2 regions of the Bacillus nitratireducens genome follow, and region 1 is predicted to be linked to the other one. Evidence: a T-box and tRNA genes for the amino acid it is inferred to sense, from the RefSeq annotation. Region 1 holds a T-box; the other holds one or more tRNA genes.

Region 1 (16,130 bases):
AATCTTAATCTTGATTTAGTATTAGTTGCTCCAAATGCGAAACCGCCAGTATGCCGCATTATGGACTACGGTAAATTCCGCTTTGAGCAACAGAAGAAAGAAAAAGAACAGCGCAAAAATCAAAAAGTAATCAGCATGAAAGAAGTTCGTTTAAGTCCAACAATTGATGAACACGACTTTAACACAAAACTTCGTAATGCTATCAAGTTTTTAGAGAAAGGCGACAAGGTTAAAGCGTCAATTCGCTTTAAAGGACGTGCCATTACTCATAAAGAAATCGGTCAACGTGTTTTAGATCGCTTCTCAGAAGCTTGTGCTGAAGTTAGTACAATCGAATCTAAGCCTAAAATGGAAGGACGTAGTATGTTCTTAGTTTTAGCACCGAAAAACGATAAGTAATAGATAGAGGAGGAAATACCTATGCCTAAACAAAAAACTCATCGCGGCGCTGCAAAGCGTTTCAAAAAGACTGGATCAGGTAAACTGAAACGTTCTCACGCTTACACAAGCCATTTATTCGCTAACAAATCTACAAAAGCTAAACGTAAACTACGTAAAGCTGGTGTAGTAAGCGCTGGTGACTTCAAACGCATTCGTCAAATGCTTGACAACTTAAAATAAGTTCGGCTGATATATAGAACAATTAGGAGGTAATATTATGCCAAGAGTAAAAGGTGGTACAGTTACTCGTCAACGTCGTAAAAAAGTAATAAAATTAGCAAAAGGTTATTACGGTTCTAAAAATACATTATTCAAGGTTGCTAACCAACAGGTTATGAAATCTCTAATGTATGCATTCCGTGACCGCCGTCAAAAGAAACGTGACTTCCGTAAATTATGGATTACACGTATCAACGCAGCAGCTCGTATGAATGGTCTTTCTTACAGCCGCTTAATGCACGGTCTTAAAAATGCTGGCATCGAAGTTAACCGCAAGATGCTTGCTGACTTAGCTGTTCATGACGAAAAAGCTTTCGCTGAATTAGCAACAGTTGCAAAAAACAACATTAACTAATTAATTAGTTGAAACCTTAGAAGATTTTTCTTCTAAGGTTTTTTTATTTACATTCATGGCAAATAGTAAATGATTTGCAAAATCATTTACTTATTATCGTTATCGATATGACAAAATCAATGCGAAAACTATAGTGATATAGAAGAATATGTGTATAATGTCGGGAGAATCCTCCTGGCTTTTTTTTATTTATGCTCCTTTGGAAAGAAGAGTATCTTTCCTAGCAGAAACGACACTGCTATAATGGAAAGATGATATGGAACTTTCATCAGATAAAGTAAAACTTTAACCAGTGTGGTGTTATCCTCGGCTAAATATTAGCCATCACCAATGAGGTGAACAATCGAATAGCGATGATTGAAACGTATTTGCAAATTAAGGACAAGCTATTTTATAAAGAGTTAGGTAGCTGACTTGTTAATAAGAACTGAAAAATAATAATGAACTTTGAGATGAAACAACATTGTTGCGTAAAATGCGATGTTGGAGGAGGACAATAGAATGGACTTACTACAACTATTTAAACTACAAAAAGAATTAGATGACCGTATTGTGAAAGAACATGACTTACAACCGAAAAAATTGTTAAAAGAAAAAATGTTAGCTCTTCTTGTAGAAATTGGAGAACTTGCAAATGAAACACGTTGTTTTAAATATTGGAGCAATAAACCAGCATCAGAGCGTGAAGTAATATTAGAAGAGTACGTAGATGGTTTGCATTTTATCTTGTCAATCGGAATCGATTTAGGAATTGATAAAAACTTCTTATTCTATAAATGTGCGCAAACGAATAAAACACAAGTAGAAATTTTCTTAGACACATATGCAAAAGTGATTCGATTTACAGATCAACCTTCTATTACGAACTATATTGAACTATTTACAAGTTATCTTCGCCTTGGACAAGCGCTTGAATTTGAACAAGAAGAGATTGAAAAGGCGTATTTAGACAAAAATGAAGTAAATCATCAGCGTCAAACACAAGGATACTAAGTTAATTTTTGAATATTTCAATTTCCTTTTGTATAATAAAGTGACTGAAGAAAAAGGAGGGTGTTGGCAATGACAAAATTAGACGCGACATTGACAATGCTAAAAGAATTAACAGACGCACGAGGTATTGCGGGTAATGAGCGCGAACCACGTGAAGTAATGAAGAAATATATTGAGCCGTTTGCAGATGAACTTTCTACTGATAATTTAGGAAGTTTAGTTGCGAAAAAAGTTGGGGAAGAAAACGGCCCGAAAATTATGGTTGCAGGTCATTTAGATGAAGTTGGCTTTATGCTTACGCAAATTGATGACAAAGGCTTCCTTCGTTTCCAAACGGTTGGTGGCTGGTGGTCGCAAGTTATGCTGGCACAGCGCGTAACAATTGTAACGCGTAAAGGAGATATAACAGGTGTGATTGGTTCGAAACCACCGCATATTTTACCTCCAGAAGCTCGTAAAAAGCCAGTTGACATTAAAGACATGTTCATCGATATTGGTGCTTCTAGCCAAGAAGAGGCAATGGAGTGGGGCGTAAGACCAGGAGATCAGGTTGTACCTTACTTTGAATTCCAAGTAATGAAGAATGAAAAGATGTTACTTGCAAAAGCATGGGATAACCGAATTGGTTGTGCAATTGCAATTGACGTATTAAAACAATTAAAAGATGAAAAACATCCAAACGTTGTATACGGCGTTGGGACTGTACAAGAAGAAGTTGGTCTTCGTGGTGCGAAAACATCTGCGAATTATATCAAACCAGATATCGCGTTCGCAGTAGATGTTGGTATCGCTGGAGATACACCGGGTGTAACGTCAAAAGAAGCGCAAAGTAAAATGGGCGATGGACCGCAGATCATTTTATATGATGCTTCTGTTATTGGTCATACAGGTTTACGTGACTTTGTAGTTGATGTTGCTGATGAATTACAAATTCCATATCAGTATGATTCTGTAGCCGGCGGGGGAACAGATGCAGGAGCAATTCACATTTCTGTAAACGGTATTCCGTCTATGGCAATTACGATTGCGACACGCTACATTCATTCTCATGCGGCAATGTTACACCGTGATGACTATGAAAATGCAGTAAAGTTAATTGTAGAAGTTATTAAACGTCTTGATAAAGAGGCTGTACATAACATTACATTTAATTAATAGAAAAAAGCGAAGGATAACCTCCTTCGCTTTTTTCATTTTTAAAACGGTCTTTCTAATCCTGCTGCAGTATGGGCTCCTAAAATAATTAAGCGAGTTAATTGCATTGCCATGAAATGTGGGGTATAAATCATGCCTCTTTTTAACCATGACATAATCATTCCGATATGAGCGCCTGTAACATAACTAATAAGAATATCACGAGGGACCATAAGGTCTTCATCATCTGGCTGGGAAATAGATAAGCTTAATGTTAAATGTGTTTGGATTGTTTTCATCATTTTATAAGAATAGTTTCCAGCTGCCTTATCGCCGAGCATAACGTTATAGAAATTAGTATTTTCTGCGATATGCTCAAACAAAGCTAAAAAAGTTGGATGCGGTGAATCAAAAGTGAGCTGAAAATCTTCTTTATTTCGATTTTGTGGTTTAATTACTTCAGCTAATTTTTCTAGCATTTCTTCTATGCTTTTGTCTAATAAATCATATTTATCATGGTAATGGCTATAAAATGTAGCGCGATTTACAGGAGCGCGTTCCGCGATATGTTGCACAGTTACATTTTCAAAGCCCTTTTCGCCTACTAAAGCGACAAAAGCATCCTGTATGAGTTGTCTCGTTCGTTTTACACGTGGATCATTTGTATTTTTAATAGACATTTTACTTCACCTCGTTTAATTTTTTTAACTTAAACAACACATATATAGTGTAATGTTGTTTAAACAACATATAGGTTTAAATTGTTGGTTGTAGATTCGGCATAATTATTTATAATTATAAACGATAGTCCTTCAGAAATCAGCACCGCTCGCAGACAGACGAAATAAGGTTTGTACTGCAAAGGGTGTGATTTTTTTGTTTAAAAGTTAATATAATTAACAATTAAGCAATATAAACAATAAGGATGTAAATAGTTTAGAAAAAAATTATATGCGATATAAGGAGAGGAATGCAATGAATCAGTTTCGAAGAATGGTAATTATCAACATTATCACATTAATTGTATTAGTTGGCGGCGGTATCGGCGGTTATTACTACTACAATCAAGCAGAAAATTATTTAAAAACAGACAATGCAAAAATTGACGGAAAGGTAATTCCGATTGCATCACCAGTAGCAGGTAAGTTAACAGACTGGAAAGCTGAAGTAGGAAAAAACTACAATGAAAACGATAAATTAGGTGCTGTCACTGTAGCAGGAGCAAATGGCGAACAAACAGTAGACGTAACAATTCCGCAAAATGCTACGGTTGTACAATCAAACGCAACAACAAACGCGTTCGTTGGAGCAGGTAGCCCAATTGCATACGCATTTGATATGAGTAATTTATGGGTAACAGCAAACATTGAAGAGACAACTATTGATGATGTTCAAAAAGGTCAAACAGTAGATGTATATGTAGATGCATACCCAGATACAACGTTAACAGGAAAAGTAGAACAAGTTGGATTAACAACAGCGAATACATTCTCGATGTTACCATCAAGTAACGCAACAGCGAACTATACGAAAGTAAAGCAAGTTGTACCAGTTAAAATTTCTTTAGATCATAGTAAATCAGTAAATATTGTTCCTGGAATGAATGTGTCAGTTCGTATTCATAAGTAAGGGGGAGATGAGATGTCCTCAATTGCAATTGTAGGATATGCACTATTTTGTATAATCGTCTTCTTCCTTGTAAATCGTCTTTTACGAAAGAAAAAAACGAATATGGGAGAAGAACAAGTCCCAGCCGTAAGTAAAATAGAGGTAACTAAAGCAGAAACAGAACTTGAACAAAAACAAGAAATAGAAGCTTCTAACGTAGTGGAATTAGAAACAGGGAAGCAAGAGCAAGTAAAGCAAGAAAAAGAAATGCTGAAGAGACAATTGCCGGTAGAGAATGTGAATGTAAAGGCAGTTGTAGCTGTATTAATTCTTGGTATGTTCGTTTCTATTTTAAACCAAACAATCATTAATGTTGCGTTGCCTCCATTAATGAACGAATTTAACGTATCAACTTCAACGGCCCAATGGTTAATTACAGGTTTCATGCTTGTAAACGGAATTTTAGTACCGATTAGTGCCTTTTTAGTTTCGCGATTTACGTATCGTAAATTATTCGTAGCGGCAATGTTATTTTTCACGGTAGGATCTATCATTTGTGCTACATCAGGTAACTTTACAATGATGATGACGGGCCGCATTATTCAAGCGGTTGGTGCAGGTATTTTAATGCCGGTTGGTATGAATATCTTCATGACATTATTCCCGCCTCATAAGCGCGGAGCAGCGATGGGATTACTAGGGGTAGCAATGATTTTAGCGCCAGCTATCGGACCAACTATTACAGGTTGGGTGATTGAAAATTATAGCTGGAACTTAATGTTCTACGGTATGTTTGTGATTGGTTTAATTATTACGTTCTTATCTTTAAAATTCTTCACACTAGCACAGCCGGTGTCTAAAACAAAGTTAGATGTATTTGGTGTTATTAGTTCAAGTATTGGACTAGGAAGCTTATTGTACGGATTTAGTGAAGCTGGAAATAATGGCTGGACTAGTGCAGAAGTTGTTATAACACTTATCATCGGTGTCATTGGTTTAGCAGTATTTATTTGGAGAGAGTTAACAACGGACAATAAAATGCTTGATTTACAAGTGTTTAAATATCCAACGTTCACTTTCACATTAGTAATTAACGCAATCGTAACGATGGCATTATTCGGAGGTATGTTATTACTTCCAGTATATTTGCAAAATATTCGCGGCTTTACGCCAATGGAATCTGGTCTACTACTCCTTCCGGGATCATTAATTATGGGGATTATGGGACCAGTTGCAGGTAAACTATTTGATAAGTATGGTATTCGTCCGTTAGCAATTGTCGGATTAGCCATTACAACATTTGCGACATATAAATTTACAACGTTATCAATGGATACACCGTATAGCGTTATTATGACGGATTATATTATACGTTCAATTGGTATGTCATTCATTATGATGCCAATTATGACAGCTGGTATGAACGCGTTACCGATGAAATTAATTTCTCACGGTACAGCAACGCAAAATACGTCAAGACAAGTAGCTGGTTCAATTGGAACGGCGATATTAATTACGCTTATGACGCAACAAACTACTGCTCACGTAGCGGATTATGGCAATATGTTAACAACGTCAAACCCGATTTTAGTTGATAAAGTACACGGTATGGGCCAAAGCTTAGCGGCATTAGCCGGATCAGCTCAAGCAGGAGATGCGATGAGCACGCAACTATTATTCGGACAAATTTCTAAGCTATCTGCGATTAATGGCATTAACGATGCCTTCTTAATTGCAACAATATTAGCCGGTATTGCTTGGGTGTTATCGTTCTTCTTACCATCAGGCAATAAACCAAATAGAAAAGCAGGGAATTAATTTCCCTGCTTTTTTATGTTTTTATGTAGTTAAATATAAAAGATGATAAGCAGTCAAAGAGCATAATCCCGTTATAAACAAAATTATCCCCATAGAACGAATATGTGTGAATTGTCTCCCGCTTATAATAGCTAATAGTCCGGCTAAAGGGAAGAAGCTCCAATATAAAGTTCCTGAAATTGGGAGCATCCGCTCTAAATCTATTCCATAGCCTATACAAATGATAGGAACAACGATAAGCGATATGCTAATCAATCCCGCTATAAAGGTAAGTAATTTTCGGTATTTAATTCCGGCAGCAATTAAAAAAATGCCCACGATGACTTCACATAGCATCAAAATAGGGCCTAAGATAATCCAAACTAACAATCCGGTAACTTCCATGTGTAATAACTCCTTAATGAATGAAATATGAATCAGGCATAGACATGAGCTGATAACAAATAGCTGCGAACAGTCCTAACGAGAAAATAATGAATCCCATATTACGTATACTTTTAATTTTTGAACGTGCCCCATTAATCCCTGCTAATAAACCAGCTAGAGAGAAAAGCATCCAATATAGAACCGCTGGAATATGAAGAACATCCTCTCCGTTTATACCTTTGTTCAAACAAATAAAAGGCATTATAACGAATGAGCAGCAAATAATCCCCATTAAAATAGCAAGGAATTTACGATGAATAATTCCGGTTACCACTAAAAAAATACCACCAGCAATTCCGCACAACATGAGAAGTGGCATAAAAAGCATCCAAATATTACTTAATTAACATAGGTAAACGCCTTTATGTTAATTAAGTAATATTTTACTACATGAGGTTTATTTTGGATATTGTAAATAAATATGAATAATTTGATAGGAATGTATGGATGATATGTTATTGGCTCTTAGAAAAGCTAGGGGATAGTGTGACGGGAGAAGCGTTTGAAGTTGTTATAAAAGAGTAAAAGAGGTATCGGGATGATACCTCTTTTTTACGTTGAAAAGGCGATTATATTAGTCAAAATATGTAATAGTATAGCGGGAATAATAGATTTAGTTTGTTTGTACAATAAACAAGCAAATATTCCCGTCATAAATGCGCTAATCATAACTCCCACAGAGTACGTATGAGCAATACCGAAAATTAAACTTGAGAGAATTACAGCTGGCCAAAAGGTAAACTTCTCTTCGAAAAAACGAAGAAGAATACCTCTGCATACAAGCTCTTCAAAAATAGGTGCAAAAATCCCACCAGCTAGAAGTAAGAGAAGTGGATAGTGCTCTAGTGTTGAAAGTTGTAATGCATCAGACTGTTCTTGTACGGATGAAGGGAATAATTTATCTAGTACAAACATATCTACAAACAGGGTGAGTACATAATAAATGAGAACATAGATGTACATCTGAAAAGATTTTAAAACTCGAAAATCGAATGTAGGTAATACTAGTTCTTTCAGTGGTTTATATTTCATGATATATACGATTAGTAAAAGTAGGGCAACTAATTCATAACTTACATTTTTTATAGATTCAAGCAAAGGTTTATTTGTATCTGGGTTAATATATCCATATAACTCAATAGGTAAAAATGTAAAGAGTATATTTATTAATGAGAGACACGGAAAGAGAATGAATAAAACTCCAAGAAATTGTAACCATGACATAGAGTTTTTCTGTTCGTGTGGAATTTGTGTAGCGGGTTGCATATGTTCAAATCACCTCTTTATATTTATATATAAAATTATAGTTGATTTGAATTTGGAATGTTACGTTTAAATATTACATACAAGATTCGAATTTGAAATATTCCGTTTGTTTTTTAGGGGGAAATAATAAAAGAGGTATCACTCTGTAGTGATGCCTCTTTCTCATTGATAACTATGTTTTGCCTTGCTATTCGATTTCGATTGCTCTATTTGCAATTCACGCTCTACCAATCGGTCTAATTGTTGGATAGCTTTCAATGCTTTTTCATAAGAAATCGTTCTATAATGATGTGCGCCACCCGGTTCCTCATCGGCTTCATCCGCCCACTTAATAACGTTTTGTAGAGGTGTTCTTTCAAGCGTTTGTTCTAGTAGGAAAGAATCGGTGTGCAGAAGAATTGCAACAGAAATTTCTTTTGCTAGTTTCGGATGTTCTCCTAATCTAATAAGCAATTTATGAGCTCTTTCTGCTCCTTTAATTGCATGTATATCATTCTTTTTATACAAGTCATAGTCCCATTCTCCCTCGCTGTACCATGTGTGGTGTCCGATATCATGAAGGAAACCAGCCTTTGTCGCAGCATCGACTGAGGCGTGATGCTTTTTAGCTAGGTGAAACGCATGGTAAGCGACAGCAATCGCGTGGACCATTCCAGAACGGTTTACATATTTTTGTGTAATGTGATGTTTAAAAACTTGTTCAAGCGTAATACGGTGCATAAAACATTCACTCCTTTTATCTAATGGTGTATATGAAGAAAATCGATCGGTTTAAATGTATTTTGAACATTGTACTCCATCAATCAGCGTTAGTAAAGTAGAAATGTTTAGGAGAAGAAAAAAATTTTCGTAAAAAAATCACCTCGGCTTATGCTAAGGTGATTTTCAAATTGCTTATTTTTTTAATCCTTGCTCCAGTGTTTCTAACATTTCGTGTTTTTCATTTTCATCAGCATTTTTCCAAATGACTTCGAATAAAACGCCAAGACCTGGAAGCATTTTTTCTTCACCGCTTTGAATTGCATCGACAATCGTTTCTTGTAATTGGTCTTGTGAATTCCCAGTTACATTCGCTAATACAGCGCCGCGTAAATTAAAACTCATGATTTTCACCTCTTCTTCAGAATTGAAACTGACGTTAGTTTTTGTTCTTTTTTATGTAAATATGTATGAAAAATAGGCTATAATGATAAGACAAGAAGAGAGGGAAATACATATTATGAAAAACATTGATTCAGTACAAAATCCGCGTGTGAAGCAGTGGAAAAAGCTGCAGACGAAAAAAGAGCGCGATAAAAAAGGTTTATTTTTTGTAGAAGGATTCCATTTAGTAGAGGAAGCTTTAAAGGCGGGAGTTGTAACAGAACTTATCGTTTCTGATCAGACAGATCTTCCGAAAGATTGGACAGTTAATGATGTGGAAATGTATATTGTGCCTGAAGCAATTGTAAAAATACTTCGTGAAACAGAAACAACGCAAGGTGTATTTGCTGTTTGTGAAAAGCATGAGAAAGAAGTAGCTCTTACTGATGGGAAGTTTCTTTTATTAGACGGCCTTCAAGACCCAGGTAATTTAGGAACGATCATTCGTACAGCTGATGCAGCTGGTATTCATGCCGTTGTGCTTGGAGAAGGATGCGTTGATGTTTATAATAGTAAAGTACTCCGCTCTACACAAGGTTCTATTTTCCGCTTACCAATTGTAAAAGGGAACTTAGAAGAATGGGTAGACAAGTTAAAAGAAAATAACGTCCCTGTATATGGAACAGCTCTTGAAAATGGAGTTCCGTATGGTGAAGTAACACCGGCCGGAAGTTTTGCATTAATTGTAGGAAATGAAGGAAGCGGCGTACGCCAAGAAATTCTTGCGAAAACGGATCAAAACTTGTATATTCCAATTTATGGCGGGGCAGAATCATTAAATGTTGCAGTTGCAGCAGGGATTTTAACGTATTATTTACAAAGCCCGGTTGCGAACAAATAAAAAACTTCTTATAATAAGTTGAAGTATATGTTTGTAATGAACATACAATAAAAGTTAAATAACGAAAAACGTTGATAGAGAAGAGTAGCTTACAAAATCGCCATATAGGGAGAGAGTGCCATAGACTGAAAGCATTCTTATGGTAGACGGAAGTGAATTCACCTCTGGAGTTGACGCCAGGACCATTTATATGTAAAGGCGTTCCGGTCAGAATTGATCGTTATAACTAATGAGTGGGCAGACTTGTTCTGTCAATTTAGGGTGGTACCGCGAATTTACCTCGTCCCTTTTTGGGAGCGGGGTTTTTTTATTTTTAAAATTAGGAGGGTTCCAAATGGAAGCACGTTTAAAAGAGCTAAAGCAAAAAGCGTTAGAGCTTATTGAAGAAGCGAAAGAGCTAAAAGGCTTAAACGATGTACGCGTAGCGTATTTAGGGAAGAAAGGCCCAATTACAGAAGTATTACGCGGCATGGGAAAATTATCAGCAGAAGAGCGTCCACGTATGGGAGCATTAGTAAATGAAGTACGTGAAGCGATTCAAACGCGTCTAGACGACAAAATTGGTAACTTAGAAAAAGCAGTGATTGAAGCGAAATTGGCTACTGAAACAATTGATGTTACACTACCAGGTCGTCCTGTTGAGACAGGTTGTCACCATCCGTTAACAGCTGTTGTTGAACAAATTGAAGATGTATTTATCGGTATGGGTTATGAAGTAGCTGAAGGAACAGAAGTAGAAAAAGACTACTACAACTTCGAAGCATTAAACTTACCGAAAGATCATCCAGCGCGTGATATGCAAGATACATTCTACATTACAGAAGAAACGTTACTACGTACACATACATCTTCTGTGCAAGCACGTACGATGGAAAATAATAAAGAAAAAGGCCCGATTAAAATTATTTGTCCTGGTAAAGTGTATCGCCGCGATGACGATGATGCGACGCATTCACACCAGTTCATGCAAATTGAAGGTCTTGTAATTGATAAAAACATTCGTATGAGTGATTTAAAAGGTACACTGCAAGTATTCGTGAAAAAAATGTTCGGTGAAGACCGTGAAATCCGTCTTCGTCCAAGTTTCTTCCCATTCACAGAGCCATCTGTAGAGATGGATATTTCTTGTATGATGTGTCACGGCAAAGGTTGCGGCACTTGTAAAGGAACTGGCTGGATCGAAATTTTAGGCGCAGGTATGGTTCATCCGAACGTACTTGAAATGGCTGGTTATGATTCAAAAGAATATCAAGGTTTCGCATTCGGTATGGGCGCAGAGCGTATCGCAATGTTGAAATACGGCGTAGATGACATTCGTCATTTCTATACAAATGATGTACGTTTCTTACAACAATTCAAACGAGCGTAAGGGAAGGAGAGGATAAATATGTTCGTATCATATCGTTGGTTACAAGAGTATGTAGATATTAAAGATGTAACAGCACAAGAACTAGCAGACAAAATCACGAAAAGTGGTATTGAAGTAGAGGGTGTTGAAGTATTAAATAAAGGTGTAAAAGGTGTTGTAGTTGGTCACGTATTAGAATGTGAAAAACACCCAGAAGCTGATAAATTAAGCAAATGCTTAATTGATATCGGTGAAGAAGAGCCAGTACAAATTATTTGTGGTGCTGCTAATATTGCAAAAGGTTTAAAAGTACCAGTTGCAAAAGTTGGCGCTGTACTTCCTGGTAACTTCAAGATTAAAAAAGCAAAACTACGCGGTGAAGCTTCTCACGGTATGGTTTGTGCGCTTCAAGAGCTTGGTATTGATGGAAAGTTAGTTTCAAAAGAATATGCAGATGGTATCTTCATCTTCCCAAGTGACGCTGAAGTTGGTGCAGATGCACTTGAAATTTTAAACTTACACGATGAAGTACTTGAGCTTGGTTTAACACCAAACCGTGCAGATTGCTTAAACATGTTAGGTGTTGCATATGAAGTAGCTGCTATTTACGGCCGTGAAGTAAAACTTCCAGCTATCGACTTACAAGAAACAGCAGAAAAAACTTCTGATTACATTTCTGTAAGTGTAGAAGCGAAAGAAGAAAACCCATTATATATTGCAAAAATGGTTAAAAACGTAAAGATTGGTCCATCACCAATCTGGATGCAAACTCGTCTTATGGCAGCTGGCATTCGTCCAATTAGCAATGTAGTTGATATTACAAACTACATTTTAATGGAATACGGTCAACCGTTACATGCATTTGATTACGATAAATTAGGTTCAAAAGAAATCGTTGTTCGTCTTGCAAAAGAAGGCGAAAAAATTGAAACGTTAGATGATCAAGAACGTACATTACAAAGCCACCACCTTGTAATTACAAACGGCACAAAAGCTTTAGCTGTTGCTGGTGTAATGGGCGGAGCTGATTCTGAAGTTACAAATGACACAGTAAACGTTCTAATCGAGTCTGCATACTTTGCAGGACAAACTGTGCGCCGTACATCAAAAGATTTAGGTCTTCGTAGTGAATCAAGTGCACGTTTCGAAAAAGGGATCGACCCAACACGCACATTTGAAGCGATTCAACATGCAGCTGCTTTAATGGCAAAATACGCTGGCGGTGAAGCACTTGAAGGTGTAGTAGAAGCTGATAACTTACAAGTACAAGAGCGTACAGTATCTGTTACTGCTGAAAAAGTAAACCGTGTATTAGGTACAGATATTTCTGCAAGTGAAATGGGTACAATGTTCACAAACTTAAAATTCCCATTCACAGAAGTTGAAGGAACATTCCATGTAAATGTACCAGCACGTCGACCTGACATTACAATTTCAGAAGACTTAGTAGAAGAAGTGGGTCGTCTATACGGTTATGACCACATTCCAGTTACATTACCTTCTGGAACGATGACACGTGGTAAATTAACATCGGCACAAACGAAACGTCGTAAAGTACGCCGCTTCTTAGAAGGCGCTGGTTTATATGAAGCAATCACGTATTCATTAACAAGCGCTGACAAAGCGAAACAATATATGGTTGAGCCAAACGAAAAAGCTCCTGTAAATCTTGCACTTCCAATGAGCGAAGAGCGTAGCCAACTTCGTTTAAGCTTAGTGCCACAATTGTTAGAAGCAGTTTCATACAATGTTGCACGTAAAAACGATAGCGTTGCTTTATACGAAGTAGGTTCTGTCTTCTTACCAACAGAAGCAGGAGAACTTCCGAAAGAAGAACAACATCTTGCAGGTGTTATGACAGGTCTGGCTCTTCACCATGCATGGCAAGGTGAGAAGAAAGTTGTAGACTTCTTCGTTGTGAAAGGTGTGCTAGAAGGATTATTCGACGTACTAGGCGTTGCCAACCAAATCACATATGCACCAGCAAAACGTGAAGGTATGCACCCAGGTCGTACAGCTGACATCGTATTAGATGGCGAAGTAATCGGATTCATCGGTCAATTGCACCCAGAAACCGAAAAACAAATAGATGTGAAAAATACATTCGTATTCGAACTATCTCTTGTAAAAGTATTCGGTGCAGACGCAGAGGAAACTTACTACTCAGCAATTCCACGTTTCCCATCTATGACACGTGACATGGCTGTTGTCGTAACAACAGAAACAAAAGCTGGTGAAATGAAGCAAGTCATTGCTGAAGCTGGCGGAGAACTTCTGAAAGACGTAACACTATTTGACTTATACGAAGGTGAAAAAATGGAAGAAGGCAAGAAATCACTTGCATTCTCTATGACCTACTTCGATGCAGAACGTACGTTAACAGACGAAGAAGTAACAGAAGCACATAACCGTGTATTAACAACGGTAGAAGAGAAATTTGGTGCGGAGTTACGTAAGTAATTAAAAAATGCCGGATTTAAAAATAAAAAACACATAGTTAATTACTATGTGTTTTTTATTTTGGGTCATCTAATCTCTAAGCCATGACTGAATAGTTTCGAGTTTTATTTATTGTGACATGAAATTTTTTATTTTTATCATTTTTAGTATGACCTTCGATATCGATAAAACCTTCACGCATCATGTGTTGTATTTCTATTATGGATTATATATGCGGTACATGTTATTAGTAGAATTAAAATAGTTAAAATTATAATATTTCTCTTTTTTGTTTTAGTCACTATTTTCCCTCCTGAAATAAGTTATATAATTAATAGATATAATGTATAAGGGGATGAAAGTCATGACTAGTTCTGTTACAGATAAAACTCTTGCTCATTTAGCAGATAGTAGTTATCGTGATGCTTCTAATGAACGTGTAAAGATTGGAAACCATGTAGAAGTTTGGAGACCTGTAAATATTAAGGGTGCAATTTTACACGATGAGAAAAATAGTTTTGATGCTACTGTTTATAAAAATGAAGAAACAAAACAAATTGTAATCGCTTTTAGAGGTTCTCAAGAAGGCCCTGATTTTTATGATGCAGATCTTTTAGACGTTGTTGGTAATCGTTTAAGAAAAAACCAAGATAGCCTAGATCAATTGAATAAATTGGATACGTCTTCTCTTCCTTTAACGTATCAAGCAAATTTTGCTCTGGCAAAAGAAAGGGCACAACAAGTAATTGCGGAAAATCAATTTACTTATGCTGATGATTTAGTGAAGAAAGTTAAAAATCAAATAGCTGGTGAAAAAGAATTTGAAGGTTATAAATTAACTTTAACAGGCCATTCTTTGGGTGGCGGTTTATCAGAATATACAGGTGTTATGAATGATATTAATGCTGTAAGTTATGAAGCACCAAATGTAATTGATCTGTTACCTAAGGATAAGAAAGAAAAAGCTTTACGTGGTGATTATAAGAACCAAATTACAAGTGTGGGAGATCCCTATGATACTGTATTTACAGGGTTTAAAGGGAATGATAATGATAAAAGAGGTAGGATAGGACATGTGTATCATACAAATGATACAGGTGTACAAAATAATGATATAGTTCAAGAAACAAGTAGTATGTTTACTTTTCTTTTGAAACCTTCATTTTTTGTTTATAACGCATTAAGAGGTATTGCATCGTTCGTTGGTGGTCCGCTACCAAAATATCATAGTATGGATCGTTATATGTTTGATAAATATGGCCACTTTAATATGGAGAATATATTTGATGGAGAAACTGGAGAACGGATTTTGGGTTCACCTCGTGCAGGTGAAATAACAATTCGTTTATTAGTGGAAGAGGTTAAGCAAATTGCTAAGGATTTAAAAAGAGAAATTGATGACATTAATCAAAAGTTGGTACAAACGAGTAACAAAATTATTAATATATTACATCAATCGCCGGCTAGCGTAGATGGGAATCTGATTAATACAATTACATATGGCGTATATGGGTTTCAAAGGGGATATATGGAGCGTATTCGTTCAGAAGCCGATTTTATTGAACAACAAGCCGATAAATTTAAAAATGTGGATGAGCAAGGTTAAGTGGGGATGGGGGATTTTTGTGAAAAATTATGATGTTATTGGACATGCTATCGATGTAGTAGGCGCAAAAAATGATTTAGAATCATGTATTTTAGATTTAGAGAATCATAGAAAAAACGTAAGTTCAATTAAGATATTATTAGAACATAGTTGGCAAGGGAATACAGCAAAAGAAATTGAAAGAAGATTAAGTGAAGTAGACAAAGAACTAGTCTATAGAATTGATGAATTTAGAAAAATACAAGGTGATTTAGAGAGGTATAGAAAAGCAGTGGAAAGTTTCGCGAATCACTTTATGATGATGGGTCCAAAATATTAAATTAGTTAAATGGGGGACAATTATTATTATGTTCATAGGGTGGGAGTGGTTGCCGAAAAAATGGGGGAAAAGAAAAGTCGCAGAAAAGTTTCTGCAAGCAAAATTTGCTGATGAAGGTAAAGGGATTTTAATTATTACTTATGCTATAGATCTATATGTTATATCTATTCCTTT
Region 2 (16,130 bases), on a different contig from region 1:
CGAGGTGGAAGCATGGTGACATGTGGAGCTGACGAATACTAATAGATCGAGGACTTAACCATATAATATGTAGCAATGTTATCTAGTTTTGAGAGAACATAAAAAACTTGTTGACTTTTGAAGTGAATAAGTTATAATAATGATTGTCTCAAAAGAATAATGTCTGGTAATGATGGCAGAGAGGTCACACCCGTTCCCATACCGAACACGGAAGTTAAGCTCTCTAGCGCCGATGGTAGTTGGGACCTTGTCCCTGTGAGAGTAGGACGTTGCCAGGCAATATTATTCCGCAGTAGCTCAGCGGTAGAGCTATCGGCTGTTAACCGATCGGTCGTAGGTTCGATTCCTACCTGCGGAGCCATTGGAGAGCTGTCCGAGTTGGCCGAAGGAGCACGATTGGAAATCGTGTATACGTCACAAGCGTATCAAGGGTTCGAATCCCTTGCTCTCCGCCATAGGATTTATGATATTTGGCCCGTTGGTCAAGTGGTTAAGACACCGCCCTTTCACGGCGGTAACACGGGTTCGAATCCCGTACGGGTCACCACTTTTGGAGGATTAGCTCAGCTGGGAGAGCACCTGCCTTACAAGCAGGGGGTCGGCGGTTCGATCCCGTCATCCTCCACCATATAAATTATATGAATAATATTGTCGCGGGGTGGAGCAGTACGGTAGCTCGTCGGGCTCATAACCCGAAGGTCGCAGGTTCAAATCCTGTCCCCGCAACCAAATGGTCCCGTGGTGTAGTGGTTAACATGCCTGCCTGTCACGCAGGAGATCGCCGGTTCGACCCCGGTCGGGACCGCCATTTTAATAAGGCTCGGTAGCTCAGTCGGTAGAGCAGAGGACTGAAAATCCTCGTGTCGGCGGTTCGATTCCGTCCCGAGCCACCATTTATTTTAATAAAATATGCCGGCTTAGCTCAATTGGTAGAGCAACTGACTTGTAATCAGTAGGTTGGGGGTTCAAGTCCTCTAGCCGGCACCATGTAAGTTTCGGAGGGGTAGCGAAGTGGCTAAACGCGGCGGACTGTAAATCCGCTCCTTCGGGTTCGGCAGTTCGAATCTGCCCCCCTCCACCATTTACATAGGGGCATAGTTTAAAGGTAGAACTGAGGTCTCCAAAACCTCCAGTGTGGGTTCGATTCCTACTGCCCCTGCCAAATATATATACACAACATGGCGGTTGTGGCGAAGTGGTTAACGCACCGGATTGTGGCTCCGGCATTCGTGGGTTCGATTCCCATCAGTCGCCCCATTTTTATTTTAAAAATTACAAATAATCTAATTGATACTTACATATAATTAAGTAAGAAATCGATGGGCTATAGCCAAGCGGTAAGGCAACGGACTTTGACTCCGTCATGCGCTGGTTCGAATCCAGCTAGCCCAGCCATTTTTGCGGAAGTAGTTCAGTGGTAGAATACAACCTTGCCAAGGTTGGGGTCGCGGGTTCGAATCCCGTCTTCCGCTCCATTTTAACTTCATATGGCGGCATAGCCAAGTGGTAAGGCAGAGGTCTGCAAAACCTTTACCACCGGTTCAAATCCGGTTGCCGCCTTTCTTATTGTGCCGATGTGGCGGAATTGGCAGACGCGCACGACTCAAAATCGTGTTCCTTCGGGAGTGTCGGTTCGACCCCGACCATCGGTATCAAGAACGGCGTAACATCAAGACTCTATACTAATTGTATAGAGTCTTTTTGTGTTTTCATTACACGACAAAATAAGCACTAATAGTGCGTAGGAGGTAGTGTGCGGTGGGTAAGCGACGAACTTTAGATACAGTTGGAAGAAACTATGAAGTACTAAAAGGATAAAACTGAACGTTCGGTTTTATCCTTTTATAGAATTTCAGTAGAATATTACATATACAATAATTTTTTCCAGCACTCTAGAGAGAATTTCTCCACCCAGGTGACATGAAGTTAAATCCGACACCACCAGTAGATATTAGTACATTATCAACGGTTAAGTTTGTAATTTCTAAAAACCTCTTTTCAAACTCTTCTCTGTTGTACTTGTACATAGTTGAGTGGCACGCCCACATTGGCGTTGAAGTACTCAACCAGTCCCCTAATTCCTTTAATTCAGGAAACAACTCAAATCGAATTGGTTCATCTAATTTCATGAATCTCACTTGATAGATAGTTGGGTTTAGCTTTTCTCCTATCCCTTTAAGACTATGTGCTTTTTTCTCATTTGAATGTTTCATAATTACTTTCCCCCATCTTTCCTTCAAATTTTTTCCTATTTTAATTATACAGCAATAGAAAGTGATTATAGGAATATTATGGGAATCGGTGATGTAAAAAGACTCTAACAGAAATGTTAGAGTCTTTTTTGTTAAATTATGTTACCTGATTCTAAAATTCGTAATAAACGTAGGAATTCATGTATAATATAACTTGTCGAAAGAACAAAATGATAGTAATTTATATTATGTCTGTAATATGAATCAAAAATGAACTTTTTATATTTCTTTTAAAAATGTGTTGAATACACATTATATTTCATATTAATATTTTTATGTAGATTTAAAATGGGAAAGAGAGTGGAAAGTATGGGTCGTAAATGGAATAATATTAAAGAAAAAAAAGCATCAAAAGATGCAAATACAAGCCGTATATACGCGAAGTTTGGACGTGAAATTTATGTGGCAGCAAAACAAGGCGAGCCAGATCCAGAATCAAACCAAGCGCTTAGAGTTGTATTAGAACGTGCGAAAACATACAACGTACCAAGAACAATTATTGATCGTGCAGTTGAAAAGGCAAAAGGCGGTTCAGAAGAAAATTATGATGAGCTTCGTTATGAAGGATTCGGACCAAACGGATCTATGGTAATTGTAGATACACTTACAAATAACGTAAACCGTACTGCAGCAGATGTACGAGCTGCATTTAGCAAAAACAGTGGTAACATGGGCGTAAACGGTTCTGTAGCTTATATGTTTGACGCGACAGCTGTTATTGGTCTTGAAGGTAAAACATCAGATGAAGTTCTTGAAATTTTAATGGAAGCAGATGTAGATGCACGTGACATTCTAGAAGAAGAAGAGTCTGTTATCGTTTATGCTGAACCTGATCAATTCCATTCCGTACAATCTGCACTTAAAGATGCTGGTGTTGAAGAATTTACAGTTGCAGAATTAACAATGCTTGCACAAAATGATGTAGAACTTCCTGAAGATGCTCAAGCACAATTTGAAAAAATGGTTGATGCATTAGAAGATTTAGAAGATGTACAGCAAGTTTACCACAACGTAGACTTAGGAGAATAATAAGACAGAAGATCCTTTCGTTTAACGAATAGGGTCTTTTTTTTGTGAAGTTAATTACGATGATGAATTATTAAAGGTGTTTTGTTGTAGTTATGGAATATGATTATAGATAGTATTTTAAATGATTGTATTTCTAGGAGGTATTTCTATGGAGCATAAAACACCAAAGCATATCGTTGCCGTAGCAGGCTATTTAACAAATGAAAAGAATGAGGTGCTTTTAACAAGAGTGCATTGGCGAGCGGATACGTGGGAAATGCCTGGGGGACAGGTAGAAGAAGGAGAAGCACTCGATCAAGCTGTTTGTAGGGAAATAAAGGAGGAAACAGGATTAACGGTAAAGCCTATCGGAATTACAGGTGTTTATTATAATGCTTCTATGCATATTTTAGCTGTTGTGTTTAAAGTGGCATATGTGAGTGGTGATATAAAAATTCAACCTGAAGAAATACAAGAGGCTAAGTTTATTGCTTTAAATGAAAAGAACATCGATGAGTATATAACGCGTCCTCATATGAAATCAAGAACTGTTGATGCGATGAGAGCAACGCATTTCATTCCATATGAAACGTGGGAAGTACAGCCATATAACCTTATAGGCAGGTTGTAAGAAAAGGGTAGCTATTTGAGATACACTCAAATAGCTACCCTTTTCTTATGTATATTACTTCAGAAAAAGGTCAAAATGATAATAAAGCTAGTATTGATTTTTAGAACGTTTGTTCTGTATAATGATGATATATCATATATAATTAGATTACTAGATGTTCAAAAATAGAAATTTATAGATGATATAATAAAAGAATAAAGTGGAATTAAGGAAGTATACTGCTCTTAATTTCTACGCTGCTATTGGTTATGAATGTTTTAAAATAATGTATATTCAACATTTCATATGAATAGTAGATAAAAAAGGACTGTGATACAATACATTTTTACACCTTACAATGTTGTAAGGTACGTGTAAGAGAAATCGATGGGATATTCTTTTACAACAAGGTATTCTTAAGTTAAGAGTTATATATGCTGTGTGGAAAAGAGGTGTTCGAGATGAAAGAACGAGTATTATCTAGAGTGAACTATCATCAAAAAGTTGCATTAAATCCATTAAATAAATTTCTTTATAAAGCCATTATATTATTATTATTGTTAAGTTTTGCATTATTATTCGTTGGAAATGTAATGATTGAGCGAAGTGATATTAGTAAATTACATGTACCTGCTAATTTAGAGGTGCCAGAATCATTAACACACGCATTTATTGCGACGGAAGATAAAAGATTTTATCATCATAACGGTTTAGACTATATAGCGATTATCAGGGCGTCTATTGAGAATATAAAAGCTGGTGGTGTTGTGCAAGGAGGAAGCACGATTACACAGCAGTTATCTAAAAATGCTTTCCTATCTAATGAACGTACATTTTCCCGTAAGTGGAAAGAAATTTTTTATACGAAAAAGATTGAACGTACATTCACAAAGGATGAGATATTAAAATTGTATGTAAGTAATATTTACTACGGAGAAGGCGCATGGGGGATTGAAAAAGCAGCAAACCTTTACTTCGGTAAAAAAGTGAATCAATTAACACTGGCTGAAAGTGCAATGATGGCTGCTGTAGTAAAAGCACCGGCTTATTACTCACCTGCACAAAATTATGATAAAGCAGTTGAGAGACGGAATGTAGTTTTAAGGTTAATGGAGAAAGAAGGCTATATAAATCATGATGAATATGTGCAAGCAGTTAGCGAGAAACTAGTAATTCGTCATGATATAAAAACAGAGCAATCCATGTTAAAAAATGCCCGTGAAAAAGCAGTAAGTTAAAAGAAGTTCCTATATAGGAGCTTCTTTTTTTGAATAATTTGTGACAAAAGACGACACAATATTGTCACAAATGTTGTATTTTTGTAATTTATGTGAGCGTGTTCATTGCGTGACCGATATAAGTGTTGATATTATGTGTATTGTGTACAATGCTGTATACAGAATATGAATTTAAAGAGGAATGTATATGAAATCAAATAAACTCATGGTTCTTGGTGTAGTTTTTTCTATCGCAGTATTGATTGTAATCGGAACAATTGCGTATAGCATCATAAATGACAAAAAAGATAAAGGGAATGAGATGTTTGCTTATTCTACGCAACAATCTTTAGGGAAAGATGATGCTCCAGTTAAGGTAGTTGAATTTGGAGACTTCAAATGTCCTGCTTGTCGTACTTGGGATGTAACAGTATTACCACGATTAAAAGAAGAATATATTGATAAAGGTAAAGTGCAGTTATATTTTATTAACTTCCCATTTATCGGAAAAGACTCTGATTTAGGTGCAGCTGCTGGTGAAGCGATTTATAAACAAGATCAAGATTCATTCTGGATTTTCTATGATGAGATTTATCAAAATCAAAAGAAAGATACGGAAGAATGGATTACAGAAGAATTACTTCTTAATATTGTGAAAGAAAAGCTTCCGAAAATTAATGTAGAACAGTTTAAAAAAGATTTACACAGTAAAGAAATGAAAGACAAAGTACGTAAAGATTCAGATCGTGCTCAAAAATTAAAAGTTCAAGGTGCTCCTTCAGTATATATAAATGGAAATCTTGCAAATCCTGATTTCGATAGTATGAAGAAGGCAATTGATAAAGAATTGAAAAAGTGATGAGTTATCTCATCACTTTTTCGACTTTTTTCGATAAAATTCTTGCTTCGTATTTTTTTACATGCTATACTACTTTACATAAGTTATTTTAATATCTTATATTTATTTCATATTTGCGGGTGTAGTTTAGTGGTAAAACAAGAGCCTTCCAAGCTCTGGTCGAGAGTTCGATTCTCTTCACCCGCTCCAAATTTTATTTAATGTTTTTCTAATAAATTGTGATCAACGCAGTGTTTCGTTTCTAAGATAAACGAGGCATTGCGTTTTTTAATGTTTGAAAAGCGTAATTGTATGCGAAAATAGAAGTAAAGAATAGTATTCCAAAAGTGAATTACTAACCAATATAGTCGTTACATAAGGGATAGATTCATCGGAGGAGGCGATAAAGAATGGATTTTGAACAATTAAAGCAAGAAGTAATTGCGTATAGTAAAACGATTGGTATAGATAAAATAGGGTTTGCTAGTGCATCACCATTTGAGGAATTAAAGCAACGATTAATCCAGCAGCAACAATTAAATTATCAGTCTGGATTCGAAGAGCCTGATATAGAGAAGAGAACGAATCCACAGCTTTTACTACCTGGTGCAAAATCAATCATTGCGATTGCTTTAGCGTACCCTTCAAAATTAAAAAATGCACCATTAAGTAAGCGTGGAGAACGCCGCGGGATTTTTTGTCGTGCTTCGTGGGGACAAGATTATCATCTCGTTTTACGAGATCGTTTGCAAAAGTTAGAGGCATATTTAATCGAGAAACTTCCGGATATAGAAGTGAAATCAATGGTCGATACAGGTGAACTAAGTGATCGAGCTGTATCAGAACGTGCCGGTATTGGATGGAGTGGTAAGAACTGCGCTATTATTACGCCGGAATTTGGTTCGTATGTATACTTAGGAGAAATGATTACGAACGTCCCATTCCCTCCGGATCAGCCAATAGAAGATCAATGTGGAAGTTGTACGAAGTGTATTGATATTTGTCCTACAGGTGCTTTAGTACAGGGTGGACAGTTAGACTCGAAGAAATGTATCGCATTTTTAACACAGACAAAAGGGTTTCTGCCTGAAGAATATCGCGATAAAATAGGAAACCGTATATATGGATGTGATACATGTCAGACTGTTTGTCCAAAAAATAAAGGAATGGATTTCCACAACCATCCTGAGATGGAGCCTGATCCTGAGTTAGTTAAACCGTTATTAACACCACTTTTAACAATTAGTAATCGTGATTTTAAAGAGAAGTATGGAATTATGTCTGGTTCATGGAGAGGTAAAAAACCATTGCAACGAAATGCTATTTTAGCACTTGCGCATTTTAAAGAAACAGCAGCAATTCCTGATTTAATCGGTGTTATGAAAGATGACCCAAGACCAGTACTTCGCGGAACAGCAGCATGGGCACTTGGGAAAATTGGCGGAGATGGAATAGGCGAAGCAATTGAAAAAGCGATGGAACGTGAGAAAGATGAAGAGGTTCTTCATGAAATGAATCGTGGACTTGAATTGTTAGCACAGAAAAAAGAGTAGATAATATCTCCCTTTTTCATATTGTAATATGGGAGGGAGACGAAATGGTTGTAAAAGCGAATATTGAAAAGCAAGTACAACAGTTTTTAGCATATATCACAGAGAAACGAACTGACGTGGATGGTATTGCTGAAGATTTATTACGAATGGTACAGAGAAAGAAACAATTGTTTCAAAAACGTAGTGCAGATATAGTGAAAGCAACTGCCGATATTTCTTTCATGAGACAATTAAATAGTAGTGAGCATCAAGAAATTGATTATCAAGTACACTTTAAATATTTAATTAAGCATAAAGAATTATTTTATATCGAAGAGGAACAATTAAAACGACGAGTTTGTCTGAAAAATAATCGTGTAATAGATGATTATGCTCTTGAGGTGTCAGAAGAAATAGGGATAGGTGAAAAGTTAGAACGAGAAGTCACGAAAGAAAAATACGGTTCATATCAATATAATCGTTTAGAGGCAGTGAAATATGCAGAGCGTTGGTGGGATGATCGCAATCCTGTATACCGTAATTTCCCTGATAATTGTACAAATTTCATTTCACAATGTCTGCACACTGGAGAAGTGCCAATGAACGGACATCCTAATATTCGTAAAGGGTGGTGGCAAAGGGGAAACCAATGGAGTTGGAGCTGGGCTGTAGCACACTCTTTTTATTGGTATTTGTCAGGTGCTACAACAGGGCTTCGGGCAGAAGCGGTAGAAAAGCCAGAAGACCTAATTCTTGGCGATGTAATTGCGTATGATTTTGAGGATGATGGTAGGTGGAATCATACGACAATTGTAGTAGCAAAGGACGCAGATGGTATGCCGCTTGTAAATGCACATTCAGCGAATAGCCGTCGGCGTTATTGGAATTATGAAGACTCTAGTAAATATACACCGCAAATGAAATATAAATTCTTTCATATTATTAATGGGTAGAGATTTTTCGTTCAAGTGGTATAATACGTAGTAGACAAAAAATAGAGGTGAATATCGCGTGGGAGTACATGTTGTTTTATATCAACCAGAAATTCCAGCAAATACAGGAAATATTGCACGTACGTGTGCAGCAACTGGAACAGAATTACATTTGATTAGACCGCTTGGATTTTCAACGGATGACAAAATGTTAAAGCGTGCAGGATTAGATTATTGGCAGCACGTAAAAGTTACGTATTATGATTCAATCGAAGAATTTTATGAGAAAAATAAAGATGGTGAATTCTTCTATTTAACAAAGTATGGCGAGAAAGCTCATACAGCATTTGATTATAGCAAACGTGAGAAGGATTACTATTTCGTGTTTGGAAGAGAAACAAATGGATTACCAGCTAATGTAATTGAAGAAAACTTCGATCATTGTTTACGTATTCCAATGACGGATAAAGTACGTTCATTAAATTTATCTAATACAGCAGCAATTTTAATTTATGAAGCGTTCCGTCAACAAAATTATCCAGGATTAGATTTAGAAATCGTTTATTAAAAGTCGCCATTTGGCGACTTTTTTATTTATTTTAGAAAATATGTAATCATACATTTTAAAAACGGTACATATTCATATAGAATGAGGTATATGAATAAAAATAGATAAGACAGGTTGAGATAAATATGAAGGAACAATATAACAATCAAAATACCTATTTAAGTATGATAGATATGGATTTAGTAAAACAGGGACTGCTACATGCTATTCAAGATTTAGTTTTTATTGTGAAAGTTATTGATGATGAAACTTTTAAATATATTTATGTGAATAAAATAGGAATGGATTATGCCAGGCTAGGAACAGAATGTTATGGAAAAACTTTTGCAGAAGTATTACCAGAAGATACGGCAAGGGTATTACAAAGGCAATATGCAAAAGTAATGAGAGAAGCGAGAGCAAATACATTTTGTGATGTAATTAGTTTACCAACTGGTAATATACATTATGAATCTTTACTTAATCCAGTATGTGATGTAAATGGAATATGTCAGTTTATTATTTGTATTACTAGGGATATTACAGCACAGGTTAAGGAAAAAGTGGAAATAGAAGAAAAACAAATGTTATTTAAGTCATTACTAGAATATAATAATGACTCCATTGTATCTGTAAATTCTATTGGGAGAATTACATATGCAAATCCAGCAACATATGAAATATTTGGATATCGATATGAAGAACTAAGTAATCAATTTGTTTTTCAGTTTATAAATAAGGAATATGAACAGGCTTTTCAAACTATATTTAAGGGGGTTTTACAAGGAAGAGCACAACAAATTGTTGCAAAGAAATATATTCATAAAGAAGGATATGAACTTTATATTTCCGTTAGGACAATCCCCATTATTGTGAATAGTGAAATCGTCGGGGTGTACATAGTTACGAGGGATGTTACAAGGCAAGTATTAAATGAGATGAAAACAGAATATTTGGCTTACTTCGATCAGTTAACAGGGTTAATGAATAGAATATCATGTACAAATAAACTAAATGAATTTTTAGCTGAGAATAAAAAATTCGCATTGGTTTTTATAGATTTGGATGAATTTCACCTTATTAATGATACATTTGGTCATAAAGAAGGAGATCAAGTCTTAAAAAAGGTTACTGAATGCTTACGAGACGTAAAAATAGAAGATATGCATTTATTTAGAGAACATGATGATCAATTTGTTATGTTAATAGAAAATATAACGAGAGAATGCGTAGAGGAAGTTGCACAAACAATACTAAAAAAAATTAGTGGGCATTTTGTACTAGAAGAAGAGGATGTTTATTTGAGTGCATCAATTGGGATTGTAATGGCCCCAGAAGATGGAATGGATGAAAAAATACTTTTCCAAAGAGTCGACGCAGCTTTGGAAAAAGCCAAGGAAAAAGGAAAAGGGTATTATCATTTTTATTGTAGTGGATTAGATTGTGAACGTGAACAAAGGTTTATAATAGAAAATCAGTTACATCGTGCTATAGAAAAAGATGAATTTTTCCTATATTATCAACCTCAAATTAATATTGAAACGGGAAAGATAGCCAGTATGGAAGCCTTAATAAGGTGGGAGAATAAGGAGCTAGGATTGGTCTCGCCAAATCAATTTATCCCGCTTGCTGAAAGAACAGGATTTATTATTAAACTTGATGAATGGGTAGTACATCAAGTGTGTGAACAAATACGTGAATGGTTAAATAAAGGGTATGAAGTTGTACCAATTGCAGTTAATATTTCAGCTAGACATTTTCGTTCTATTACATTGATAGAGATGATTACACGCGCTTTAAACAAGTACAATGTCCCACCTCATTTATTAGCAATAGAAGTTACAGAAGGGGCTCTTATACATAAAGATGTATCGAAAAGAGTGCTATTGCAGTTAAAAGAACAAAATTTAAAAATTCATTTAGATGACTTTGGAACGGGATATTCATCTTTAAGTTATTTAAAAACATATCCGATTGATACGTTAAAAATTGATCGTTCTTTTATGGAAGGTATATATATAGATGAAAGAGATACGAATATTACGGCTGCAATTATTCATTTAGCACATACTCTAGGATTAAATGTAATTGCAGAAGGAGTAGAAAAAGCGGAACAAATACAATTTTTAAAGGAAAAGAATGTGAAAATCGTACAAGGCTATTTTTATAATCGTCCTTTATCGATATACGATGTGGAAAATATTTATTTTAAATAGTTTATAAAAACAAGAAAAAAAGTGATGTGCTAAAAAGCACATCACTTTTTATGTGTACCTGGCGTATCGTTATAACCAGATGTGAAAATAGCTGTAAGAAATGTGAGTGATACACCTAAAATTAATAATAACTTCATACTAATTTCCTCCTTACTTTTTCGGTTTACGAATCTTATTTGTGAATCGAAATGTATGTAAGGTTCCTAGAAGAAAAGAATTTATTTACAATGAATAGTAGCGTGAAAACGTTAATACCCTTATTATACAGAATTTTCTTTGAATTTTGGAGAGAATTTTATAGAGCTATTATATATTTCGTTTTGATTTAAAGAATGTTTAAGGACATCCTAGCATACCTTTTATAATAATCCGATTGAACAAGGAGATGGGGGAGGAGCTATAATGGATATTCTAAAAAAGATTGAACAGCATCGAGCAGCAGAAGAACGTTTACAATGGGAAGGTACGTTTGCGGAGTATTTGGAGCTTGTGAAAGAAAGACCATGGGTGGCTCAAACAGCACACTCTCGCATTTACAATATGATAAAAGATGCCGGAATTGAAGAAGTTGATGGTAGAAGAAAATATAATTTCTTTAGTAATCAGCTGTTTGGATTAGAGGATGCGTTAGAACGCCTTGTAGAAGAATATTTTCATCCATCTGCAAAACGATTAGATGTTAGAAAACGTATTTTATTATTAATGGGTCCTGTTAGTGGTGGTAAATCAACTTTAGTTACGATGTTGAAACGAGGATTAGAAACATATTCACGTACAGATCGAGGGGCTATTTTCGCAATTAAAGGTTGCCCAATGCATGAAGATCCATTGCATTTAATTCCGCACCATTTACGTGATGACTTCTTTGATGAGTATGGAGTAAGAATTGAAGGGAATTTATCACCATTAAATGTGATGCGTTTAGAGCAAGAATATGGATCAAGAATTGAGGATGTAGTTGTAGAGCGTATTTTCTTCTCTGAAGATCGCCGTACAGGGATTGGTACATTTAGTCCATCTGATCCAAAATCACAAGATATTGCCGATTTAACAGGTAGTCTAGACTTTTCTACGATTGCAGAATATGGTTCAGAATCAGATCCTCGTGCGTACCGATTTGATGGAGAATTAAATAAGGCGAACCGAGGTATGATGGAGTTCCAGGAAATGTTAAAGTGTGATGAGAAGTTTTTATGGCACTTATTATCACTTACACAAGAGGGGAATTTCAAAGCAGGTAGATTTGCGCTTATTTCAGCAGATGAATTAATTGTAGCGCATACGAATGAAACAGAGTATCGCTCCTTTATAGCAAATAAGAAAAATGAAGCATTGCACTCAAGAATTATTGTAATGCCAGTTCCTTATAACTTACGAGTTAGTGAAGAAGAACATATTTATGAAAAAATGATTCGTGAAAGTGACGTGTCCAATGTTCACATTGCACCGCATACACTTCGAGTTGCAGCAATGTTCACTATTTTAACTCGTTTAAAAGATCCGAAGCGTCCGGATATTGATTTAATTAAAAAGATGCGTTTATATGATGGAGAAACGGTAGAAGGTTATAATGCGATTGATGTAGAAGAATTGCAACGTGAATATCAAGATGAAGGTATGAAAGGTATTGATCCTCGTTATGTTATTAACCGAATTTCTTCTACAATTATTCGAAAAGAGGTACCATCTATTAATGCACTAGATGTACTTAGATCGCTAAAAGACGGGTTGGATCAACATCCATCAATTAGTAATGAAGATCGAGAGCGTTATATGAATTTCATCTCATTAGCGAGAAAAGAATACGATGAAATTGCTAAGAAAGAAGTACAAAAAGCGTTTGTTTATTCATACGAAGAATCAGCTAAGACACTCATGGATAACTACTTAGATAACGTTGAAGCGTATTGTAATAAATCAAAATTACGTGATCCGTTAACGGGAGAAGAAATGAGCCCAGATGAAAAACTTATGCGTTCGATTGAAGAGCAAATTGGAATTTCAGAAAATGCTAAGAAAGCATTCCGTGAAGAAATTTTAATTCGAATTTCTGCTTATGCCCGTAAAGGAAAGCGCTTTGATTATAATTCACATGAACGTCTTCGTGAAGCGATTCAGAAAAAACTATTTGCTGATTTAAAAGATATAGTGAAAATTACAACATCAACGAAAACACCAGATGAAAATCAGCTTAAGAAAATCAATGATGTTGTTGCACGCTTAATTGATGAGCATGGATATAATTCTTCATCTGCGAATGAATTGTTACGTTATGTAGGTAGTTTGTTAAATCGATAGTTTGATAACAAAACGCTGTCTCTTGTTCTTGGGACGGCGTTTTGTTATCTATTGATACTTGTAAAAAGTGTCATAGCTTGTCCAAATATAATAAATTAAGATGCGATTTTATGAATTTATTGTCAATTATTTTTACAATATGCATATGATAGAGTAACCAACCATTCATACGAAAAAAGCCAACACAATACAATATGTTGCAATACGAAAATGTGTGCAACAATGCATTGTGTTTCTTTCTTATCAACGGCTGAATGTTTCTTTCTATTATGTGAGTGGCAAAATTTTGTTTAGGATGCTCGGAGTATTGTATGAAAAACGCTATATATGTTTATGGGATGATTTTCAATGGGCAGTTACCTTTCAAATATTCTAGCTTGGCATATTACAGAACAAAATTTATAGATTGCTGTTCATAGAGGAAGACAATTACAGTAAGGAGGGAAAGGAATGGGCGAAGAAAACCAACCAAATTATACGATTTCACAGGAAAACTGGTCCCTCCATCGCAAAGGATATGACGACCAACAACGCCATCAAGAAAAAGTGCAGGAGGCAATCAAAAATAATTTACCAGACCTTGTAACAGAAGAAAGTATAGTTATGTCTAATGGCAAGGATGTTGTGAAAATACCGATTCGTTCTTTAGATGAATATAAGATTAGATACAATTATGATAAAAATAAACATGTTGGGCAAGGAAACGGTGACAGCAAAGTTGGTGATGTCGTTGCGAGGGATGGATCAGGTGGTCAAAAGCAAAAAGGACCAGGAAAAGGGCAAGGGGCAGGAGATTCAGCTGGGGAAGATTATTATGAAGCGGAAGTCTCAATTTTAGAATTAGAGCAAGCGTTTTTCAAAGAATTAGAGCTGCCGAATTTAAAGAGGAAAGAAATGGATGAAAACAGGATTGAGCACATTGAATTTAATGACATTAGAAAAACAGGATTATGGGGAAACATTGATAAGAAACGAACGATGATATCTGCATATAAACGAAATGCAATGGGCGGCAAAGCATCCTTCCACCCGATTCACCAAGAAGATTTAAAGTTCCGTACTTGGAATGAGGTGTTAAAGCCAGATTCGAAAGCCGTTGTATTAGCGATGATGGATACGAGTGGATCGATGGGAATATGGGAGAAGTATATGGCACGTAGCTTCTTCTTTTGGATGACAAGATTTTTGCGCACAAAGTATGAAACGGTAGATATTGAGTTTATTGCCCATCATACAGAGGCAAAAGTAGTTACAGAAGAAGAGTTCTTTTCAAAAGGAGAAAGTGGCGGAACGATCTGTTCTTCCGTATACAAAAAAGCACTTGAGCTAATCGATAATAAATATTCACCAGACCGCTATAATATTTATCCATTCCATTTTTCAGACGGTGATAATTTAACTTCGGATAATGCTAGATGTGTAAAGCTTGTTGAAGAGCTGATGAAAAAATGTAATATGTTTGGGTATGGGGAAGTGAATCAATACAACCGCCACAGTACGCTGATGTCAGCCTATAAAAATATTAAAGATGAGAATTTCAGATATTATATTTTAAAGCAAAAAGCAGATGTATTCCATGCGATGAAGAGCTTCTTTAAAGAAGAATCAGGTGAAAAGATGGCATAATCCCTTTTAAAGGGATTATTTTTTTGTAAACTTTTTATTTTTTTAGTTGACAATGATAATGAAAATCATTATCATTTATTCAAGAAATGATAATATTTGGATTTATAGATTTTGGAGGAGATGTAAAGTTGAAAAAAACTAAAAGAAAACATATCAATGCAATGCTAGTGGCGGCAGCCTTAGCGCTACCGTTTGCTGTGTATTCAACACCTGCTTTAGCAGCGGTAGCAATCGAGGCTAATAAAACGGGGTATGCTTTAGAAGATGGTACATATGATGCTGTTATTAAAGCGTATAAAGATAAAACGAATGAAGAGTCTATGGCAGCTGTTTATATAAAGGATCCTAAGTTAACGATTGAGAATGGAAAGAAAATTGTAACGGCAACGTTAAGTGAGAGTGATTTCTTCAAATACTTGAAAACAGAAGATATTCATACTCCTGGTGTGTTTCATGATGTAAAAGTAATATCAGAAGATAAAAAGAAAAATGGAACGAAAGTGATTCAGTTTGAAGTAGGGGAATTAGGAAAGAGGTATAATATGCAAATGCATATTTATATTCCGACAATGGCCTATGATAATAAGTATCAAGTGCAATTTGAAGTAAATACATTGAATTTAGAAAACAATGTTCCAGAAGAACAAAAGGAAAATAAAGAGGATAAAGTGGATCAACAAGATGAAAGTGGAAATGTAATAGTAGATAAGCAATTACAAATGCATATTAATAAATATAACTTGAATAGAGAGAATCTAAATACGCCAATAACTAAGGAAGATTTATTAAAAGTTAAATCTTTAATAGTTGTTGAGGCAAAAAGTAAAGGGATAAAAGATGTAAGCGGTCTAGAATATATGACGAACTTAGAAAACTTAACGTTGGAAGAAGTTAAGTTAGACAATATGCAGTTTATCTCGAAGTTGAGACAGTTGAAATCAGTAAATATAACTTATAGTGAACTTCAAAATATTGAACCTTTGGCTGAGTTAGAGAATATTGAGAATTTAAGTTTAAGAAACAATAAAATTTCAGATGTAAGCCCATTGAGTCA

What was found. A T-box is a leader RNA that pairs with one kind of tRNA and senses whether it is charged. The one in region 1 lies ahead of pheS (phenylalanine--tRNA ligase subunit alpha), so its partner is inferred to be a tRNA-Phe.
Region 2: it has a tRNA-Phe gene. The T-box ahead of pheS (phenylalanine--tRNA ligase subunit alpha) is inferred to sense a tRNA for this amino acid. The anticodon was not compared.

Annotation. Positions count from the first base shown of each region.
Region 1 is NZ_JAUMJO010000003.1:295,231-311,360, forward strand. Features, by position in the region: gene infC (translation initiation factor IF-3) at 1-399, shown strand, start outside; gene rpmI (50S ribosomal protein L35) at 421-621, shown strand; gene rplT (50S ribosomal protein L20) at 659-1,015, shown strand; gene Q3V31_RS13445 (dUTP diphosphatase) at 1,517-2,008, shown strand; gene Q3V31_RS13450 (M42 family metallopeptidase) at 2,078-3,163, shown strand; gene Q3V31_RS13455 (TetR/AcrR family transcriptional regulator) at 3,205-3,822, opposite strand; gene Q3V31_RS13460 (HlyD family secretion protein) at 4,118-4,771, shown strand; gene Q3V31_RS13465 (DHA2 family efflux MFS transporter permease subunit) at 4,784-6,568, shown strand; gene Q3V31_RS13470 (hypothetical protein) at 6,590-6,952, opposite strand; gene Q3V31_RS13475 (hypothetical protein) at 6,966-7,313, opposite strand; gene Q3V31_RS13480 (CPBP family intramembrane glutamic endopeptidase) at 7,547-8,260, opposite strand; gene Q3V31_RS13485 (HD domain-containing protein) at 8,423-8,980, opposite strand; gene sspI (small acid-soluble spore protein SspI) at 9,155-9,364, opposite strand; gene Q3V31_RS13495 (TrmH family RNA methyltransferase) at 9,447-10,244, shown strand; T-box leader at 10,307-10,535, shown strand; gene pheS (phenylalanine--tRNA ligase subunit alpha) at 10,579-11,613, shown strand; gene pheT (phenylalanine--tRNA ligase subunit beta) at 11,632-14,052, shown strand; gene Q3V31_RS13515 (hypothetical protein) at 14,396-15,637, shown strand; gene Q3V31_RS13520 (hypothetical protein) at 15,657-15,956, shown strand; gene Q3V31_RS13525 (hypothetical protein) at 16,006-16,130, shown strand, end outside.
Region 2 is NZ_JAUMJO010000008.1:197,244-213,373, reverse strand. Features, by position in the region: partial or broken rRNA gene Q3V31_RS25435 (23S ribosomal RNA) at 1-62, shown strand, start outside; rRNA gene rrf (5S ribosomal RNA) at 163-278, shown strand; tRNA gene Q3V31_RS25425 (tRNA-Asn) at 287-361, shown strand; tRNA gene Q3V31_RS25420 (tRNA-Ser) at 364-455, shown strand; tRNA gene Q3V31_RS25415 (tRNA-Glu) at 473-547, shown strand; tRNA gene Q3V31_RS25410 (tRNA-Val) at 553-628, shown strand; tRNA gene Q3V31_RS25405 (tRNA-Met) at 653-729, shown strand; tRNA gene Q3V31_RS25400 (tRNA-Asp) at 733-808, shown strand; tRNA gene Q3V31_RS25395 (tRNA-Phe) at 818-893, shown strand; tRNA gene Q3V31_RS25390 (tRNA-Thr) at 912-987, shown strand; tRNA gene Q3V31_RS25385 (tRNA-Tyr) at 998-1,081, shown strand; tRNA gene Q3V31_RS25380 (tRNA-Trp) at 1,089-1,162, shown strand; tRNA gene Q3V31_RS25375 (tRNA-His) at 1,182-1,257, shown strand; tRNA gene Q3V31_RS25370 (tRNA-Gln) at 1,321-1,395, shown strand; tRNA gene Q3V31_RS25365 (tRNA-Gly) at 1,401-1,475, shown strand; tRNA gene Q3V31_RS25360 (tRNA-Cys) at 1,490-1,560, shown strand; tRNA gene Q3V31_RS25355 (tRNA-Leu) at 1,571-1,652, shown strand; gene Q3V31_RS25350 (DUF3884 family protein) at 1,893-2,213, opposite strand; gene Q3V31_RS25345 (YebC/PmpR family DNA-binding transcriptional regulator) at 2,562-3,281, shown strand; gene Q3V31_RS25340 (NUDIX hydrolase) at 3,430-3,891, shown strand; gene Q3V31_RS25335 (transglycosylase domain-containing protein) at 4,332-5,108, shown strand; gene Q3V31_RS25330 (DsbA family protein) at 5,296-5,946, shown strand; tRNA gene Q3V31_RS25325 (tRNA-Gly) at 6,062-6,135, shown strand; gene queG (tRNA epoxyqueuosine(34) reductase QueG) at 6,336-7,478, shown strand; gene Q3V31_RS25315 (amidase domain-containing protein) at 7,523-8,410, shown strand; gene trmL (tRNA (uridine(34)/cytosine(34)/5-carboxymethylaminomethyluridine(34)-2'-O)-methyltransferase TrmL) at 8,469-8,957, shown strand; gene Q3V31_RS25305 (sensor domain-containing protein) at 9,083-11,152, shown strand; gene Q3V31_RS25300 (PrkA family serine protein kinase) at 11,555-13,450, shown strand; gene yhbH (sporulation protein YhbH) at 13,901-15,076, shown strand; gene Q3V31_RS25290 (NEAT domain-containing protein) at 15,205-16,130, shown strand, end outside.